2 regions of the Metabacillus sp. 113a genome follow, and region 1 is predicted to be linked to the other one. Evidence: riboswitches for the same ligand, from Rfam matches in the RefSeq annotation. Region 1 holds a riboswitch; the other holds the start of a gene.
The links. Region 1 has a riboswitch for lysine ahead of ACQCVE_RS09375 (amino acid permease). Riboswitches for the same ligand answer to the same signal wherever they lie in the genome.
Positions count from the first base shown of each region.

Region 1 (9,618 bases):
AGAGTGGGCCGTAATGGCCACAGATCCTAATAACCCAATGGTACGATCTGAAGCTCAATCAAACCCGGCGGCTGATTTGGAAGGATTACAAGAAGTTGCAGGAGATATTAAGGTCAAAGAAGAAGACAGTGAATACATCATTTCTATTGATGAACCGAAGGAAGAATTCCTAAATCTTTATGGAGATATGGTTAATCAAATTACTTCTTCTCTTGGCGTAGACGGTGCATCTGCAGAATTAACTGATTTAAAGCTCTCTTATTCAATTGATAAAGAGACCTTCTTGCAGAATACTACAACTGTCATGATGTCAATGACAGTAGATGTTGAAGGCCAAACCATTGCCCTCGATCAGAAAGTCGATGGCACGTTCAGCAAGTACAATGAACTGAATGACCTGGAAGTCCCTGAAGAAGTAACCGATTCTGCACAGCCAATGGAGTAAATAATCAAATTGGACTTGCCGGTGGACTAGTGTGACTGCGAAGAACCCCCACCGTCAAATGGTTAGCCCGTTTAAAGCTTATCCATACGGATATCCAATCTAAATAAAAGGCTCTGTTAATTTAGCTTTTGATTACAGCCAGCAGGCGTTCGTTTATCTTTGGGCGGGCGGTAAGCCTCCTTGCCGCTATGCGGCAGCGGGATCTGCCCTATCCTGCCGCTCTCAAACGTAAAGGCTCACGCCCTTCTTTTCAGTCAACAGGTTTTAGTAATCAGCCCCATGCTTTAACATAGCCAATTAAAAAATGAACCGGCTGCCTTATGCCGGTTCATTTTCTATCTATTAGATACGATTTTCATCTGTCTTTTTTGCTTTTTCTTCATCCTCGTCCATCATCCCGCGGGTAGCATTTTTGAATTCCCGGAGCGTTCTTCCTGCTGCTTTCCCAAGCTCCGGAAGCTTTTTTGGTCCAAACAGCAGCAGTGCCACCACTAGTATCAATAAGATTTCTCCAAATCCCAAACTGCCCATATTCTAATCCCCTTTGTGTTACAGTTTGTCAGTCTTGATTAAATTATAGGTGATTTACTGGGAAAAACCAAGAGAATACTTATAATTTTCTGACGGATTCGCAGGTGGAAGGTTAAGGTAATCTGATGTTTCCATTGACGATTCTTATGAAATCATTTATCATTTTCAAGTATCATAATTCAATAAGAAAAATCCTCACTCCATATCTCGGTGAGGTAGAGGTTGCACCAATTATTAGTAACCGGGCTGAAGCCGTTGGGGCTGTTGATGTCTGTTGAAAGGAAAAGGTGCCGAAGCAAGCTGATACCAATCATCAGTCCTTGCTGGGCCTGTATTTAATAAATACAGGACTGCCGCAGTATTCATCGCGGAGCGCTATCAGGAGATAGGTTGAGGCGACTATGTATAGGAAACGCATGGATTGCTCCATGCTTTTTTATTTATGTGCATAACGTCCTCCATCTTCCTTTAAGCAGCAAATCATATAAGGAGGATTTACAATGGAACAAAAAAAATGGGGCTTTTGGCTGCTATCTGCTTTTGTAATCGGAAATATGGTCGGATCCGGCATTTTCATGCTTCCGAGCACACTTGCACAAATGGCCAGTCCTATGGGAGTAGCCTCTGCATGGCTGGTTACCGGCCTCGGGGTCTTAATGATTGCCCTCGTATTTGGAAATCTTTCGGTGAGAAAGCCGGAGTTAACCGGGGGGCCTCAAAGCTACGCAAGGGCCATGTTTAAATCAGAGAAAACCGGAAAGGCTGCAGGATTTAGTATGGTGTGGGGCTACTGGGTAGCAAACTGGATCAGCAATGTTGCCATCATCACAAGCTTTGCAGGTTACTTATCGGCATTTCTTCCAATCATGAAAGATACGACCGTCCTCTTTTCTGTCGGGCCTCAGGAAATCGAACAAGGCCGGCTGATTACTTTTGCTGTTTGCACCATCTTATTATGGGGAACTCATACAATTCTTGTGAACAATTTGAATGCAGCAGGCCGGCTGAATTTTGCTGCTACCGCATCGAAGGTAATCGGCTTTATGCTCTTTATTGGCGCTGCCCTGTTCGCATTTCAGGGAGCAAGCACTGGAGAATGGTACTTCGAAGTCCAATCAAACGGGGAACCACAAGGACTTTTTAAGCAGGTACAGCTTGCAGCTGTTTCAACCCTCTGGGCTTTTGTAGGAATCGAATCGGCTGTGATCCTGTCCGGGCGTGCCCGCTCCCAGTCAGATGTAAAAAAAGCAACGATTTTTGGATTGCTGGTTGCGCTATCCATTTATATGATTACGACATTGCTTACAATGGGTGTTATTCCAAGAGAAGAATTAATGCAGTCTGACAAGCCATTTGTTGATGTTCTCGCTCTTTTCCTTGGAGACGCCGGCGGGACAGCGATGGCCATTCTTGCCCTTATCTCCTTATTCGGTTCTACTCTGGGCTGGATTTTAATGAGCTCAGAAGTCGCCTACCAGGCAGCCAAGTCTGGAATTTTCCCGGCTGCATTCGGAAAAAACAATAAAAAAGGAAGCCCTGTGGTTTCCCTCACGATTACCAATATCATGTCACAGCTGTTTATCTTTTCAGTTATCTCAGGCACAATCAGTGAAGCTTACACGTTCCTTACAACTTCAGCTACACTTGCCTATCTGATTCCATACCTTGTTTCTTCTATCTATTATTTAAAGCTCGTTTTAAACGGCGAAACGTTCAGCGAAATCAAAGGATCCAGAGTAAGAGAAGGATTGATTGCTTCACTGGCGCTGATCTACAGTGTGTACGTTATCATCTCCGGAACGTCAGACCTTAAGACATTCTTCCTCGGCATCGGTCTCTTCCTTGCAGGCCTGATTGTGTATCCTCTTCTTAATCGGAAGAAGCATAAACAGCCGGATTCAGATTCCGGCACACTATAAATCTGTAAAATAAAGCCCGGGAGTGCTGAATAAGCATTCCCGGGCTTTTTCTTATTCTATTCAACTCAGCTTTTGATTGCAGCAGGCTTGCGTAAGCCTTCCGCTCCAATTAACAGGTACTGTGGCAATCAGCACCATGTCTCATGATAGCCATTCTTTTAAGCTGATTTTAAGTATCTTTATTCCAGGATGTCTTTCTTTATAATCTTGTTATACTGTCCTGTTCGCTATTTTTGAGCTGTATAACAAAAAGCCCTAATGGACTTTTTGCTATCTTTTCGTCTGCCAATATAAAGTACCGCTAATAAAGGTCACTAAAAGGAAGGCTGCAATTGCTGCCAGGAAAAAATGACTGCTGAAGTACTTGTCCTCTTCTTCTTTATTTTCCTGCAGATTTTGACTGATGCCCTGGCCTTCCGGAATAGCGGGTTCCAGTTTTGCTGAAGCCAGTTCCTGCCCATCCTCGCCGTGTACAACCAGCTCATTTAGCCGATTTATCTTTGTTGTCACCTTTTCATCTTTGCCTTTAGTATAGGGAATAGGTTCCGTTAGTTGAAGCGGTTCTTTTTTATCATTTACAAGCGAAGCCGCAGGCGCGATTTCTTTCGTTTCAAAGTGTCCAAATCCATAATCAAGTAATTTTTCTGTATCATTATACGTACCACTGTCATTAGGGGACTTTAGTGTTACTGCAATTAAGCTTAACCCATTTTTTTGCGCTGCTGTAACAAGGGTAAAGCCTGATTGGGACACGAACCCGTTCTTTCCGCCCGTCACCCCTTCATAAGGCCGCTGCTTCAGCATTTTATGGTGGGTTAAAAGAGTCGTTTGCCAGGTCTCCCCTTCCCATTCCATAGATTTTGTTCCAAAAATTTCTGCAAATTGCTCATTCTTTATGGCATACTTTGTTATTTTGCCCATATCCGCTGCAGTTGTCCGATGGTCCGGATCAAACAGACCGCTTGGATTTACAAAGTTCGTTTGCTCAACCCCAACGTCTTTTAGTAAATATTCATTCAAATCCTTCGAAAACTGCTCGACATTTCCGCTCATATGTTCAGCTATAGCAATTGCCGCATCATTTCCGGAGTTAATCAGCATTCCCTGAATCAGCCGTTTAAGAGGAACCTGCTCTCCTTCTTCCAGAAAAACTTTAGTCCCTTCTGCATTCCTGGCCTTTTCACTTACTGTTACGATTTCATCCAAATCCCCGTTTTCAATTGCATAAATAGCGGTTGCGATTTTTGTAATACTCGCAGGGTACATAGAAGCATGACCATTCTTTTCGTATAAAATACGCCCAGTTTTTGCATCCATTAAAACGGCTCCTTCACTTTTCAGCGAAAGGTCAGGATCCTTAATGCCGCTTGCTTTGTCCGGGTGCATGATAATGAATAGTGTGAAAGCCGCGATCATCGTGTGCAGGATCTGCTTCATGGATTTACTCTCCTTATCTGTTCCGTTCATAGTTAGTCCTTTTCTAGAATATCAACTTCACAATCTGAAAACAATGTAAATTAATTGAATTCGCTGCATATTCTTACATGGATGAAAACAAAAAAAGGAACCCTGCAGCATCCCGGGTTCCTTTTTTTCATTTCTGAATCAGTTTTTTTTGAAGATACCGGATCGTTTCTCCATCTGTTGCTGCAGGCAGCTCAAATTGCTGCTGATAGGGCTCGTCCCCCTTACCCGTAACGACAATCCAGTCCTTTGGTTTTGCAATCTTAAACATATGCTTGATAGCCATAGTACGGTCAGGAATAAGAGATCCCTTCTCACTGCCGAATGTTTCCTGAAGCCTGATTAATTCATCCATTAATTCATGCTCGGGTACACCGTTGGCATCATCCTGTGTCAGAATGTATCCATCACTCAAATCAGAGGACAATTGAATCATTTCGCTGCGCTTTGATTCATCTCTCCCTCCCCTGAAGCCAAAAATGTGATAAACATTTTCTGCCCCGCATTCTCTTGCAGTTTTCAGACAATGATACAGCGCGTCAGGAGTATGGGCATAATCGACCATGCAGGTAGGCTCGCCCTTCTGCACATACATCTCATTCCTGCCGGGAACTCCGGAAAAGCTTAACAGCGCCTCTTGAATCACTCGCGATTCGATCCCGATTTGTTGAGCTGCCAGAAAAGCCAGTCCTGCATTAAACACGTTATGAAGACCTGGAATCGCAAGCTGGATAAAATGACCTCTATTTTCAGTTTCTTTAAAAATGGCAGACGGTAGCGTATTTGCCTTCCATTCTGATAAACTAAGGTCATTTTCAAGGCCTTCCCCGAATGTCAGAACATCATGTCCTTCTGCCTTTATATTTTCTGTAAGCTTCCTTCCCCACGGTGTATCCGTATTAACAATCGCCTTCCCTGCAGGGGACATCTGGGCGAATAGCCGGGACTTCACTTGAAAATATTCCTCCATCGTATCATGGTAATCGAGATGATCCCGGTCGAGGTTCGTAAACAGCGCGTAATCAAATTGAAGGCCTTCCACGCGATGCTGGCTGATGCCATGTGATGAAACCTCCATCACTGCAAACTCATCCCTGCTCAGATGAAGCAATTTCTGAAGCTCGAGGCTGTCCGGAGTTGTATTGGAGGCTCTGTACCATTTTCCATTTATGTAATTGGCGATTGAACCAAAAAGGGCGCAGGAATATCCCGCTGATTCTACTATATGTTTTATCATATAAGCAGTCGTGGTTTTCCCGTTCGTTCCGGTAATTCCGATCATTTTATGTTTCTGCTGAGGATTGCCGTAAAAAGCGATGGCCATTTCCGCCATCTGCTTTCTGCTGTCGTTCAGGTGAACATAGGGAACAGGAAGGTTATTAAGTGCTTTTTCTCCAGCGACAGCCACAGCCCCTGCTTCAATCGCAGCGTTGATATATTGGTGTCCATCCTGGTCATGACCCGAAATGGCAATAAAAAAATCTCCCGCCTTCACGCATCTTGAATCGGACGTAATCCCTTTTATTTCAATGGATTTAAGATTTTCCAATTCAGGCTCGGGACGGATGGATGAAGATAAAAGCAGCTGATGTAAATTCATAAGGTTGAAACTCCTTCATTTATCTTTTTCACATGGTTCGAAATCCGCCTGTGTTTTTTATCCTTGCCGGGTGATTTTATTATTTGCTGAAAAAAGGGTTTACCCTGAGTTATAATCTGGAAATTGCATGGAAGCGGAGTATGAAAGCTTATGGGAAAAGGGCGCTGCTTCTGAGAAACAGCACCCTATAAGAGACGGTCATTATTTCGGTTTAGTCATTTGCTCTGGAATGACATATTCATCAAATTGCTTTTCAGTAAGAAGATTAAGCTGCAAAGCCGATTCTTTTAAAGTCAGACCTTCTTTATGGGCATGCTTCGCAATTTTTGCTGCATTTTCATATCCGATGTGCGGATTTAATGCCGTAACGAGCATGAGAGATTCTTTAAGGTATTTGCCGATCACCTCATGATTCGGCTGGATCCCTTTGGCACAGTGCTCATTAAAGGAAAGAAGGGCATCTGAAAGCAGTCGGACGGATTGAAGGAAGTTATACAAAATGACCGGCTTATATACATTTAATTCAAAGTTCCCCTGGCTTGCTGCAAAGCCTATTGCTGCATCATTCCCCATTACCTGAACCGCCGTCATTGTTAAAGCCTCGCTTTGCGTCGGGTTGACTTTCCCTGGCATGATGGAGCTTCCAGGTTCATTTTCAGGAATAATCAGCTCGCCAATTCCGCATCTGGGGCCGCTGGCTAAAAAGCGCACATCGTTTGCAATTTTCATTGCATCGGCAGCCAGCCCTTTAATGGCTCCATGGGCATAAACCATTTCATCGTGAGAGGTTAATGCATGGAACTTATTCGCAGAAGAAATAAATGGGAAGCCTGTATACCTGGCAATTTCCTGAGCTGCTTCATCCCCAAATTCAGGATGGGCATTGATGCCGGTTCCAACAGCTGTTCCTCCTATCGCAAGGTTAAGCAAGTGGGAAGTACCTTCTTCTATCATTCCCTTTGATCGTTCAAGCATATAGGACCAGCCGCTGATCTCCTGGCCAAGTGTAATCGGAGTCGCATCCTGCAAATGAGTCCGGCCAATTTTCACGATGTCCTGAAACTGACCGGATTTTTCCTCCAGCGTCTTCTGGAGCTGTTCCACAGCAGGAAGGAGCTGGTCTTTTACCGCTCTTAAAGCGGCAATGTGCATCGCAGTCGGAAACGTATCGTTTGAGCTCTGGCTCATGTTCACATCATCATTTGCATGGATTTTGGCTTCCCCTTCACCAAGAATCTCATTGCCCCTTCTCGCGACAACCTCATTTACATTCATATTGCTTTGAGTGCCGCTTCCCGTTTGCCAAACTGCCAGCGGAAACTGCTCGTCCCACTTCCCATCAAGAATTTCATCACATGCCTGGACAATCGCTTCTGCTTTTGCTGCCGTAAGCTTTCCTAATTTTTCATTGGAAACAGCCGCACTTCGTTTTAAAACGGCAAATGCATAAATAACTTCCAGCGGCATTTTTTCGGTACCGATTTTAAAGTTCTCCTTGCTCCTCTGTGTCTGGGCTCCCCACATTTTATCTGCCGGAACCTCAATTTCCCCCATTGTATCCTTCTCAATTCTTGTTTGCATGATTATTGATCCCTCCCCTCATTCATTCCCCCATGAACCTGCCGCTTAATCCCTCATTTCTTCTTTGAGCAAAGAAAAAAGCTCAACGTCCTGAAATTTCCCATTCATCCATTCGTATTTCCTCAGCCTTCCCTCGTACCGGAAGTTCAGCTTTTTGAGAAGACCGATCGAACTTAGATTATCGGGCACGACTTTTGCTTCAATCCTGTTTGCCCCCATCTCTCTAAAGGAAAGATTAAACAACAATTGAAGCGCCTCTGCCATGTAACCCTGGCCCCAATAAGGCATGCCGAGCTCATAGCCAATTTCACCTCTGGAATTTTCCTCATCCCACTCGTTAAATCCGCATGTTCCGAGCAATTCGTTCGTATTCTGATCAAGAATTGACCACCGGAATGCTTTCCTCTTTCCCGAGAGTGACCGAAGAATATAGATCATGGATCTGACTTCGGTTATCGTGCCTGCTGCCTGCATATTTAAATAACGGACCACTTCCGGATCAGACCAAATCGGGTACAGCTGCTCCGCATCCTTTTCTTCCAATTCCCTAAGCCGGACTCTCTCCCCTATTCTTTTCATGGTTACTCTCCCATAGACTTGTTTTTTAAAAACCCGCTCATCCTTAGAGTGTTTGTATTTAGGATTTGTTCTGCCATACTCTTTTGATGTATAAGAAACCGAATAATTTCTCTCAAAAGAACATATGAAAAGCTTCCAGTTCTTCCTTGCTGCCCATTAATCGTATTTGAGCCAAAAACATCTTCCTTTTCTTTTATGATTTCATCATCTTAACGGGTACAAGCCCGAATGTCCAGAGTACTTACTGACTCCACCTGCTATAATGAATGTGTCCCTGCTGCTCTCATCCTGCAGCATAACCCATCCGGACATCGGACAGACTGAAACCTGCCGATTGAATATACGTACTATTAGCTACTAACCATAAAAGGGGGAGATTGTATGGAAACGAAAGAATTACTGCAGCACTCATTATCTGAAGTGGAAAAATGGGAAAAAGATCAGCAGGGCTTATGGTTCTGGGAAAAAATCACCCGGCTCCCTTTTAAGCTTTTAGACAGGATCACCCCTGCTTTTCTGCAGAAAAAAATCGGAGTTCTTCTGGATGAAATCGGCAGCTACGTTCAGTCAGGAGGAAAGTACCTGACTCAGGAGAAAATGATGCTCAATAAACTGGCTGAAAAGTCAGGGAGAGAAATTGAAACGATCGAAGAAGCAGCAATGATCCCTGTTGCAGACATGAAAAAGGTATGTGAAGAAATCAGAGCGTCACGCGGCAACCTTGCGACGGTTCAAGGAGCTTCTACAGGATTTGGAGGAATGTTCACTCTCGCTTTGGATATCCCTGTTATTTTGGGGCTCTCCCTTAAAACTCTGCAGGAGATTGCGATTGCCCACGGATATGATCCGAAGCAAAAAGAAGAGCGGGTGTTTATCGTTAAATGCCTTCAATTTACTTCAGCGGATATCGTTGGAAAACAGGCCATCCTAAATGAGCTGGCAGGATTTCATAAGAGAACCGATTCCTCCGAAGTCTTTTCCCAGCTTCAAGGGTGGAGGGAAGTCATGTATTCCTACAGAGACACATATGGAATCAAAAAGCTTCTTCAGATGATTCCGATTGCAGGAATGGTGTTTGGGGCTTTAACGAATCGCTCCATGATTAAAGAACTTGCCGAAACTGGAACAATGCTTTACCAAAAAAGAAGAATCCTTGCAAGGCTGGACGAGCTGGAAGAAACAGATGCAAATCCGGCTCTAATCGAAACGGCCGAGACTTCGACAGAATCTTCAGGAGATTAAGTCAAAATCTTCTTGACAGTATTCCTTACTAAATGTATCGTAAAGTCAGCTACTTTGCTTAGCAAGGTAGCTAACTTTACGCCCCACTATCTTGTTATGCAATACAGCAAAGGAGGGTTGATTGTGTCAAGTCGCAGTCAATTGCTAAAAGGCATTTTGGATGGCTGTGTCCTGGCTGTCATTCAAAGAGAGCCGGTTTACGGCTACGAATTATCCAAAAAACTTCAGACAGCAGGTCTGAATGAGGTAAGCGAGGG
Region 1 covers NZ_JBNILJ010000004.1:222,487-232,104, reverse strand. The annotation lists gene ACQCVE_RS09385 (DUF6612 family protein) at 1-445, shown strand, start outside; gene ACQCVE_RS09380 (twin-arginine translocase TatA/TatE family subunit) at 788-976, opposite strand; lysine riboswitch at 1,185-1,362, shown strand; gene ACQCVE_RS09375 (amino acid permease) at 1,477-2,895, shown strand; gene ACQCVE_RS09370 (D-alanyl-D-alanine carboxypeptidase family protein) at 3,166-4,332, opposite strand; gene ACQCVE_RS09365 (UDP-N-acetylmuramoyl-L-alanyl-D-glutamate--2,6-diaminopimelate ligase) at 4,490-5,959, opposite strand; gene fumC (class II fumarate hydratase) at 6,161-7,540, opposite strand; gene ACQCVE_RS09355 (GNAT family N-acetyltransferase) at 7,586-8,119, opposite strand; partial or broken gene ACQCVE_RS09350 (DUF3970 family protein) at 8,159-8,245, opposite strand; gene ACQCVE_RS09345 (EcsC family protein) at 8,501-9,361, shown strand; gene ACQCVE_RS09340 (PadR family transcriptional regulator) at 9,485-9,618, shown strand, end outside.

Region 2 (9,618 bases), on a different contig from region 1:
ATAAGTCCTTTCCATTTATAAAAATAACCGGTGAACGCCATCCTCGGCTGATTGTTACGCGGAAAATCAAAAAAGACCGGGGGAAATATTTCGGCCCTTACCCAAATGTCCAGGCAGCCCGTGAAACGAAAAAGCTGCTGGACCGGCTGTATCCGCTGAGGAAATGCAACACTCTGCCAGACCGCGTCTGCCTGTATTACCATATGGGGCAGTGTCTTGCCCCTTGTGTATATACAGTAACGGAAGAAACAAACCGGAAAATGGTTGAGGAGATCAGCCGGTTTTTAAACGGCGGGTACAAGGAGATTAAAAAGGATTTAACCGATAAGATGTATAAAGCTTCAGAGGCTATGGATTTTGAGCGGGCAAAGGAGTACAGGGATCAGATCGTCCATATTGAAGCGACAATGGAGAAGCAGAAGATGTCGATGACGGATTTTGTGGACCGGGATGTGTTTGCTTATGCTTTTGATAAGGGCTGGATGTGTGTACAAGTATTTTTTGTCCGGCAAGGCAAGCTGATTGAACGGGATATTTCGATGTTTCCAATCTATAATGAACCGGATGAAGAATTTCTGACATTCCTGGGCCAGTTTTATCAGCAGAGCAATCATTTCCTGCCGAAGGAAATCATGATTCCGGACAGCGCTGATCTGGAATTGGCGGAGCAGCTTCTGAATGTGCGCGCGGTCCAGCCGAAGCGCGGTGCGAAGAAGGACTTGCTGATGCTCGCTCACAAAAATGCGAAAATTGCACTCCGCGAGAAATTTTCGTTAATCGAGCGGGATGAAGAGCGGACAATTAAGGCCATCGAGAATCTCGGCGATAAGCTGGGAATCGCCGTGCCAATCCGGATCGAAGCGTTTGACAACTCAAACATTCAAGGGTCTGATCCAGTTTCCGCAATGGTTGTTTTTATCGATGGGAAACCGGCCAAAAAAGAGTACCGTAAGTATAAAATCCGGACTGTTACCGGGCCTGATGATTATGAGTCCATGAGAGAGGTGGTCCGGAGAAGGTATTCCCGTGCATTGAAAGAAAACCTTCCTCTTCCCGATCTTATCGTGATTGATGGAGGAAAGGGGCAGATTTCTGCAGCAAAAGATGTTCTTGAGAATGAGCTGTCTCTGCAAATACCAGTATCCGGCCTTGTAAAAGATGATAAGCACAGGACTTCCAATTTGATGATTGGAGACCCGCTTGAGCTTGTTCAGCTCGAACGCAGCTCACAGGAGTTCTATCTGCTGCAGCGGATTCAGGATGAGGTCCATCGCTTTGCGATCACGTTCCACAGACAGCTCCGCGGAAAAAACGCGATTCAATCCATATTGGATGAAATCCCCGGCATCGGGGAAAAGCGGAGGAAGATGCTGCTGAAGCATTTCGGCTCTGTTAAAAAAATGAAGGAAGCGACCGTTGAGCAGATTAAAGAAGCCGGTGTTCCTTATGCGGCTGCAGAGCTGATATATGAAAAGTTAAAAGAATAGACTTGTGCTTTTCCTAATCCTCTGATAGAATACAAACTAATTTAATCAGGTCGTTTAGTTCGTTAAATGACGATAGAGGTGCGGACTTCAATAGTAGGCATAAGCAGGAAAATGGTTTTCCGTTTATGTATGCCGAAAGGGGAGCGCCGCCGAAGAGGAAAAGGTGCCATTGCTGATTCTTCTGGTTTTGCATTGAATAAATGCAGGGCTGTCAAGATTTTTATTCTTGGAGAGCTATCTCATTGTATGGGCGGAGAATTTTTTCGTTTATGCAAGCAATGGGAGGGGCATCCCATTGCTTTTTATTTTGGGCTCTTATCTGAAAGAACTTGCGATATACCATTGACCTAGAGGAGCGATAACGTGGGACTGATCGTACAAAAATTTGGAGGAACATCCGTAGGATCTGCAGATCGAATTTTGAATGTTGCAAAAAGAGTAATCCAGGAAAAAGAAAATGGCCATGACCTGGTGGTCGTCGTTTCGGCCATGGGGAAAACAACCGATCAGCTCGTATCGCTTGCGGGGGAACTTTCATCGAAGCCGGACAAAAGAGAAATGGATATGCTGCTGACTACAGGGGAACAGATCACGATTTCTTTACTAGCGATGGCTCTCCAGGCCAAGGGCTATGAAGCCGTTTCCTTGACCGGAGGCCAGGCGGGAATCTTCACTGAATCCCGGCATGGAAATGCACGCATAACCCGCATTGAAGATGACCGCATTACAGAAGAGCTGACCCGGGGGAAAATCGTTGTGGCAGCAGGTTTTCAGGGGAGAGATGAAAACGGGGAAATTACAACATTGGGAAGAGGCGGTTCGGATACAACAGCTGTTGCCCTTGCAGCGGCGCTGAAGGCAGATAAATGCGACATTTATACCGATGTGACGGGGGTCTATACGACCGATCCGCGCTATATCCAAGGAGCAAGAAAGCTTGCCGGCCTATCCTATGACGAAATGCTGGAGCTGGCAAATCTTGGTGCGGGTGTTCTTCATCCAAGAGCAGTAGAGTTTGCAAAAAATTATCAGGTTCCACTGGAAGTGCGTTCCAGTATGCAGGACGAGCGGGGAACGCTTATTGAGGAGGAAAGTGCATTGGAAGAAAATTTAATTGTTAAAGGAATTGCATTTGAGGACCAGGTAACAAGAGTGTCCGTTTGCGGCCTGCCGAATGATTTAAGCACCCTTTCGACTATATTTACGACACTGGCGGAGCATGGGGTAAACGTGGACATCATCATTCAAAGTCTGACAGATAAAGAGAACGGCACGATTTCTTTCTCAGTAAAAACAAATGATCTGGAAGAAACGATCGATGTGCTTGAGACTCATAAGAAAAAATTAAGGTTCAAGAAAATTGAATCGGAAAAAGGCTTATCCAAGGTTTCCATTGTCGGTTCCGGCATGGTTTCCAATCCCGGGGTGGCGGCAGGGATGTTTTCGGTGCTCGCCAAGGAGGGCATTGAAGTGAAAATGGTGAGCACCTCTGAAATTAAGGTATCCACTGTAATTGAGCAGGATGATATGGTGAGGGCAGTTGAAGCGCTTCATGAAGCATTCGAGCTATCCGGCAAAAAGGCGCCGGTTTAATAAACAGAATCAAAAGACATCTTCATCCTGTTCGAAGCACGAACAAAAAAGAACCCGGGAATGCTTTTCACCAAGCATTCCCGGGCTCTTCCTTTAGGTGCACCCTTGCTTTACAGACAGCCAGGTTAAGCCGGGATCCAAAAATCATGGCTTCCGGTCAATCTGTGATCATGTCCTTTTTATCCCATTTAACGGTCAAGATTACCTTGCCGGAGCGGCGTTTTACCTGCTCGTAGGCCTCAGCCGCATGCTTCCCGATTGTCTGAACCTGCTCTGCCAGAAAACCGGCCTCCAGCTGGAAGGATGGCTCCTTTTGAGCTTGAAAGCGGGTCAGGATCAGGTCGGAGGTCAATTCAAACTCCATTTCTCCCTGTTTTCTATGTAAGAGTGTCAGTGTCCCCCATCCGGATTGAAGAAAAAAACGGGGAAGCTCCTCTGCAGTTTCCAGCGGAAAGTGCCTTGCAAGCTTTCTGCCGGCCCAGTAAAGCAAAGAAGGATACTCCTGACCAAGGATTTCGGGAAGAAGGATCTCCCGCAGCATTTCATGGCCAAAAGCAGGGACTGACAGCTCCTCATACTTTTCAGCCTCTACTTGATTACGTGTCGTTTTCATTTCATTTCCCCTCTCTCTATGCTCATTATATATCAAGACCGTAGGCTATTAACATGAAATAAAAGGAAGATCGGGCTTAAGAGGGTTCCATATTAGGAGAGGCCAAGGGCAAGGAATGATTCCTTCTTGCCATACTAAGCTCTTAAGCATATTTTCTCTCACATTTCAATATAGTAATAAAGTTAATTTTGTGAAGAACGAAAATAATTCCGAAAATTATAATTTATGAACACGTTTTCTTGACGCTCTATTATGTTAGGAGTAAAATGAATTTGTCACATTTTATCAGTTTATAATTATGATGGAGCGGCGGTTTAGTCAAAAGTTTCCAATGCAGAACTGCCAGATTCAAAGTCATGCTCCCTGATCATCCGGGCGAGAGAATTATGACAGCATATTGGGAAATAAGGTTGGATAAAATGCTATTTTAATAGCTTGCCATGACAAAGCCCTCCCATGCTCCAGACTGTAAAATGGGGATAGGAGAAAACCCAATAAAAACTACAGATTATCATTGATTAGGGGGTAAAGGAATTATGGCTGGAAATAAGGAGTTTGCGCTGCGCAGACTGCACTCGCTGCTGGGGGTTATTCCTGTAGGAATCTTCCTGATTCAGCATCTTGTTGTCAACAATTTTGCGACTAGAGGAGAAGAAGCATTTAATGAGGCGGCTCATTTTATGGAGAGCCTGCCATTCAGGATTGTTTTAGAAACATTTATCATTTTCCTGCCGCTATTATTCCACGCTATTTATGGTGTTTATATTGCTTTTACGGCGAAAAATAATGCTTCCCGCTATGGCTATTTCAGAAACTGGATGTTTGTCCTGCAGCGGTTCAGCGGCATTGTTACATTTGTATTCGTTGCATGGCATGTGTGGGAAACAAGAATTGCCGCTGCATTCGGAGCGACGGTCAATTTTTCTATGATGGAAAATATTCTTAGCAATCCGGCAATGGTCGCTTTCTATGTGGTGGGTGTTGTTTCCACAGTGTTCCACTTTGCAAACGGGCTCTGGTCTTTCTGCGTAACCTGGGGAATTACGGTTACACCTCGTTCCCAGCTGATTTCAACCTATGTAACACTTGCTGTGTTTGTTGCACTTGCTTACGTAGGAGTAAGTTCCATCTTTGCATTTGTTTAATTGAGGAAACGTCAATCAAGGGAGTGGGCTAGATGAACAACAATCGGATTACAATCGTCGGCGGCGGTTTGGCCGGCTTAATGGCTACTATAAAGGCTGCCGAAAAGGGAGTCAGCGTGGATCTTTTTTCACTCGTTCCTGTTAAGCGTTCACATTCAGTGTGCGCACAGGGCGGCATCAATGGAGCGGTGAATACAAAGGGTGAGGGGGATTCCCCCTGGGAGCATTTTGATGACACGGTTTACGGGGGAGACTTTTTGGCGAATCAGCCTCCGGTAAAAGCAATGTGTGAAGCTGCTCCTTCTATCATTCATCTTCTTGACCGTATGGGCGTCATGTTTAACCGTACCCCTGAAGGACTGCTTGACTTCCGCCGCTTTGGGGGAACTCAGCATCACAGAACAGCTTTTGCGGGCGCTACAACCGGCCAGCAGCTGCTTTATGCACTGGATGAGCAGGTCCGCCGCTATGAAGTGGCAGGGCTTGTCAGAAAGTTCGAAGGCTGGGAATTCCTTGGAATCGTTTTGGATGATGACCGGGTCTGCCGCGGGATTACTGCTCAGAATCTGTCGTCCATGGAAATCAAATCGTTCCGGTCCGATGCAGTCATTATGGCAACGGGCGGACCTGGAATTGTATTCGGCAAATCCACGAACTCTGTCATAAATACGGGCTCTGCTGCTTCAATCGTCTACCAGCAGGGTGCCTATTATTCCAATGCTGAATTTATTCAGATTCACCCGACCGCGATTCCGGGGGATGATAAGCTTCGCCTCATGAGTGAATCCGCAAGGGGGGAAGGCGGCCGTGTCTGGACATATAAAGACGGGAAGCCATGGTACTTCCTAGAAGAGAAATATCCGGCTTACGGAAATCTTGTGCCAAGGGATATCGCTACAAGAGAAATCTTCGACGTCTGCGTAAATCAGAAGCTTGGAATCAATGGGGAAAACATGGTTTATCTCGATTTATCCCATAAAGACCCGAAAGAGCTGGATATTAAACTTGGCGGAATCATCGAAATCTATGAAAAATTCATGGGGGATGATCCGCGCAAAGTTCCGATGAAAATCTTCCCTGCCGTTCACTATTCCATGGGCGGACTGTGGGTGGATTACGATCAGATGACGAACATCCCGGGACTGTTTGCAGCAGGCGAATGCGATTATTCCATGCACGGAGCGAACCGTCTTGGTGCCAACTCCCTTCTTTCCGCTATTTACGGAGGAATGGTGGCAGGTCCAAGTGCTGCGAAATACGCACAGGGACTTGAATCATTTGCAGAAGATCTTCCATCCAGCGTCTATGAACGCCACGAGAAGGAAGAGCAGGAAAAGTGGGATTCCATCATGAGCATGGATGGAGATGAGAATGCCTACGTGATTCATAAAGAACTTGGAGAATGGATGACAGCGAACGCAACAGTTGTCCGCTACAACGATAAGCTTCTGGAAACAGATGAGAAGATTCAGGAACTGATGCACCGCTATGAACGCATTAACATAAATGATACGGCAAAATGGAGCAACCAGGGGGCTGCTTTCACCCGCCAGCTGAAGAATATGCTCAGCCTGTCCCGTGTCATAACACTTGGAGCCTATAACCGAAATGAGAGCCGGGGGGCTCACTATAAGCCTGATTTCCCTGAACGGAATGATGAAGACTTCCTTAAAACGACGATGGCTAAATTCGTGGGCGACCATGAAGCTCCGGCTCTGCATTATGAAGAAGTAGATACATCTCTTATTACTCCGAGAAAAAGGGATTATTCCAAGAAGAAAGGAGCAAAAGCATGAGTGAGAAAAAAATCATTCGCTTTGTGATTTCACGTCAGGAATCTCCGGATGCAGCTCCTTATGATGAGGAGTTCGAACTTGAACACCGTCCGAACATGAATGTAATTTCGGCTCTAATGGAAATCAGACGTAATCCCGTTAATGCAAAAGGGGAGCCGACTACCCCGATAAACTGGGATATGAACTGCCTGGAAGAGGTATGCGGCGCCTGTTCCATGGTGATCAACGGCAAGCCTCGGCAGTCGTGTACAGCACTTGTCGACCAGCTGGAGCAGCCGATCCGCCTTGCGCCGATGAAAACATTTCCGGTCATCCGCGACCTTCAGGTAGACCGAAGCAGAATGTTCGATTCCCTTAAAAAGGTGAAAGCGTGGATTCCGATTGATGGAACGTATGATCTTGGTCCGGGACCCCGCATGCCGGAGAAAAAGCGTCAGTGGGCCTACGAGTTATCGAAGTGTATGACATGCGGCGTCTGCCTGGAAGCATGTCCGAATGTTAACAGCAAATCAAACTTCATCGGACCGGCTCCGCTTTCGCAGGTTCGCTTGTTTAACGCTCATCCTACCGGAGCTATGAATAAATCAGAACGCCTAGACGCTTTGATGGGTGATGGAGGACTTGCAGATTGCGGAAACTCCCAAAACTGCGTGCAGTCGTGTCCGAAGGGCATTCCGCTGACAACCTCTATTGCAGCACTTAACAGAGATACAAACCTGCAGGCATTCCGCAATTTCTTTGGAAGCGACCAGGCATAACGTACCCCGGCTGCCTTAGCGCTTTTCACGCTTTCAAGGGATTAAAGCGCAAAGTGACCGCTTTTAAAAGAATGAGCTTCTTCAAGACAGTAAAAGAGCCGGAGTCCCGGCTCTTTTTCATTTTGATTAAAGGTGGACCCTTAGGGAGAGTGGCGGGATGTGCAGGCGAATGCCTGCAGGAGAAATCAGCTGCCGGGTATACCGGAGCCAACTTTTGAAAAATGGACGCATCCTCCCCTGCTTTCATCAGCAATTCAGTCACCGCTATGCCTGAAAGCACATACTATATGTTGACTAATCGGATACCCATGTGCAAGAGCAGCTCTCACCTAGCAAGGAGGGTTACAATAATTGAAGGACAACGAATTTCAATCTAAGCCACTGCTCACGAAAAGAGAAAGAGAAGTATTTGAATTACTGGTACAGGATAAAACAACAAAAGAAATAGCTGGAGAGCTTTTCATTAGTGAGAAAACCGTTCGAAACCATATCTCAAATGCGATGCAAAAGCTTGGAGTCAAGGGGCGTTCACAAGCGGTTGTAGAGCTCCTGCGTATGGGAGAACTAGAGCTCTGAAAAATTGCCGGCAGGCCTGCATAAGGGACCGCCGGTTTTTTCATTTAATCTTTTCTTAAAGCGTTCTCAAGCCGGGATGGTTTTCAATTAAAGATTGCCCTCGAAAAAGGCTGCTACAGTCCGGTCCTGCAGAAAAATCCCTGCTCATGAATTTTCCTCAATCCTTGCATTTTCTGCAGAAAACTAGGAAAATAACTAGGGGATATGGCGGAAAGCTGTTTCCTAATGCGGATGAGCGGGGTATGGCGCGATGAATAAACCAACATTTGAAGCTGGCCATGTAGCGGATATTGAAAAATCGCTCAGGCGGATTTCAGGGAACATTAAACAAAAAGGACGAGAGATCCTTAATCAATATAATATAACTCCACCTCAGTTTGTAGCTCTCCAATGGCTTCTTGATCACGGAGATATGACGGTCGGGGAACTTGCAGGACGGATGTATCTTGCCTGGAGTACGACAACCGACCTCGTGGACCGGATGGAGAAGACGCAGCTTGTCATCCGGATTAAGGATGCGAATGACAGAAGAGTTGTCAGGGTGCATCTCCTTGAAGAGGGAGCGAGGATCATTGAAGAAGTGATTAAGAAGAGGCAGGAGTACTTAAGTGACCTTCTTGTCCATTTTGATTCATCAGAAAGGCTCACGTTTGAGCGTTTACTGACTAAACTGCAGCTGGAAATGAATGAAGAATGAGGCGATTTTTTGAATAGACCGATAGGAGTTATCGATTCAGGCATTGGCGGTCTTACGGTAGCTAAAGAAATCATGAGGCAGCTGCCGAAGGAAGAAATTATTTATTTAGGAGACAGCCAGCGCTGTCCATATGGACCCCGTCCAGAAGCTCAAGTTCTGCAATATACGTGGGAGATGACAAAGTATCTTTTGTCTGCCCACAGGATTAAAATGCTCGTAATCGCATGCAATACGGCAACGGCGATTGCGCTTGAGGAAATTAAAAAACAAGTGGACATTCCGGTGATCGGAGTCATCCAGCCAGGTGCCAGAACCGCGATAAAGCTGAAGAAAAATCAGCATATCGGCGTCATCGGAACAAACAATACCATTCAGAGCGGCGCCTATGAACAGGCGCTGAAAGCGTTAAAAGCGTCCGTTTCCGTTGAGAGTGCAGCCTGTCCTGAATTTGTTCCCCTGGTGGAAAGCGGGAATTATGAAGGAGAGCTGGCGAGGGAGATTGTTAAGCAGTCCCTGTTGCCGCTGAGGAGCCTGTCGCTCGACTCGCTGATCCTCGGCTGCACCCACTACCCGATTTTGAGGCCGCTCATAGAAGAGTACATGGGGCCCTCGGTGAAGGTCATTTCCTCCGGGGATGAAACGGCAAGGGAAGTAAGCACCATTCTGTCTTACAGCCAGGCTTTAAATGAATCAGACGGACAGAAGCAGCATCAGTTTTTAACGACAGGTCCGCACGGCTTGTTTCAGTCCTTTGCTGAAAAATGGTTTGGCGAGCCGGTGGGCAGCGTTCATACCATCAACCTTGAAAAAGCACTGCAGTCCTATTGAAAATCCCGGATGTCCGGGATTTTTTTTATTAAATTTTGCAGCACCTGCTGATTGGAGTGACAATCGTGATACTCCTTGCTGGCTTTTGAAAGCGAATGCCTGCTATGGAAATCAGCAGCTAAGAG
Region 2 covers NZ_JBNILJ010000003.1:111,031-120,648, reverse strand. The annotation lists gene uvrC (excinuclease ABC subunit UvrC) at 1-1,487, shown strand, start outside; lysine riboswitch at 1,553-1,732, shown strand; gene ACQCVE_RS06845 (aspartate kinase) at 1,851-3,080, shown strand; gene ACQCVE_RS06840 (YslB family protein) at 3,238-3,693, opposite strand; gene ACQCVE_RS06835 (succinate dehydrogenase cytochrome b558 subunit) at 4,230-4,838, shown strand; gene sdhA (succinate dehydrogenase flavoprotein subunit) at 4,871-6,634, shown strand; gene sdhB (succinate dehydrogenase iron-sulfur subunit) at 6,631-7,392, shown strand; gene gerE (spore germination transcription factor GerE) at 7,744-7,968, shown strand; gene ACQCVE_RS06815 (MarR family winged helix-turn-helix transcriptional regulator) at 8,219-8,665, shown strand; gene racE (glutamate racemase) at 8,675-9,493, shown strand.
Region 2: it holds a riboswitch for lysine, as region 1 does, so the genes downstream of both, ACQCVE_RS06845 (aspartate kinase) here and ACQCVE_RS09375 (amino acid permease) in region 1, are expected to answer to the same signal.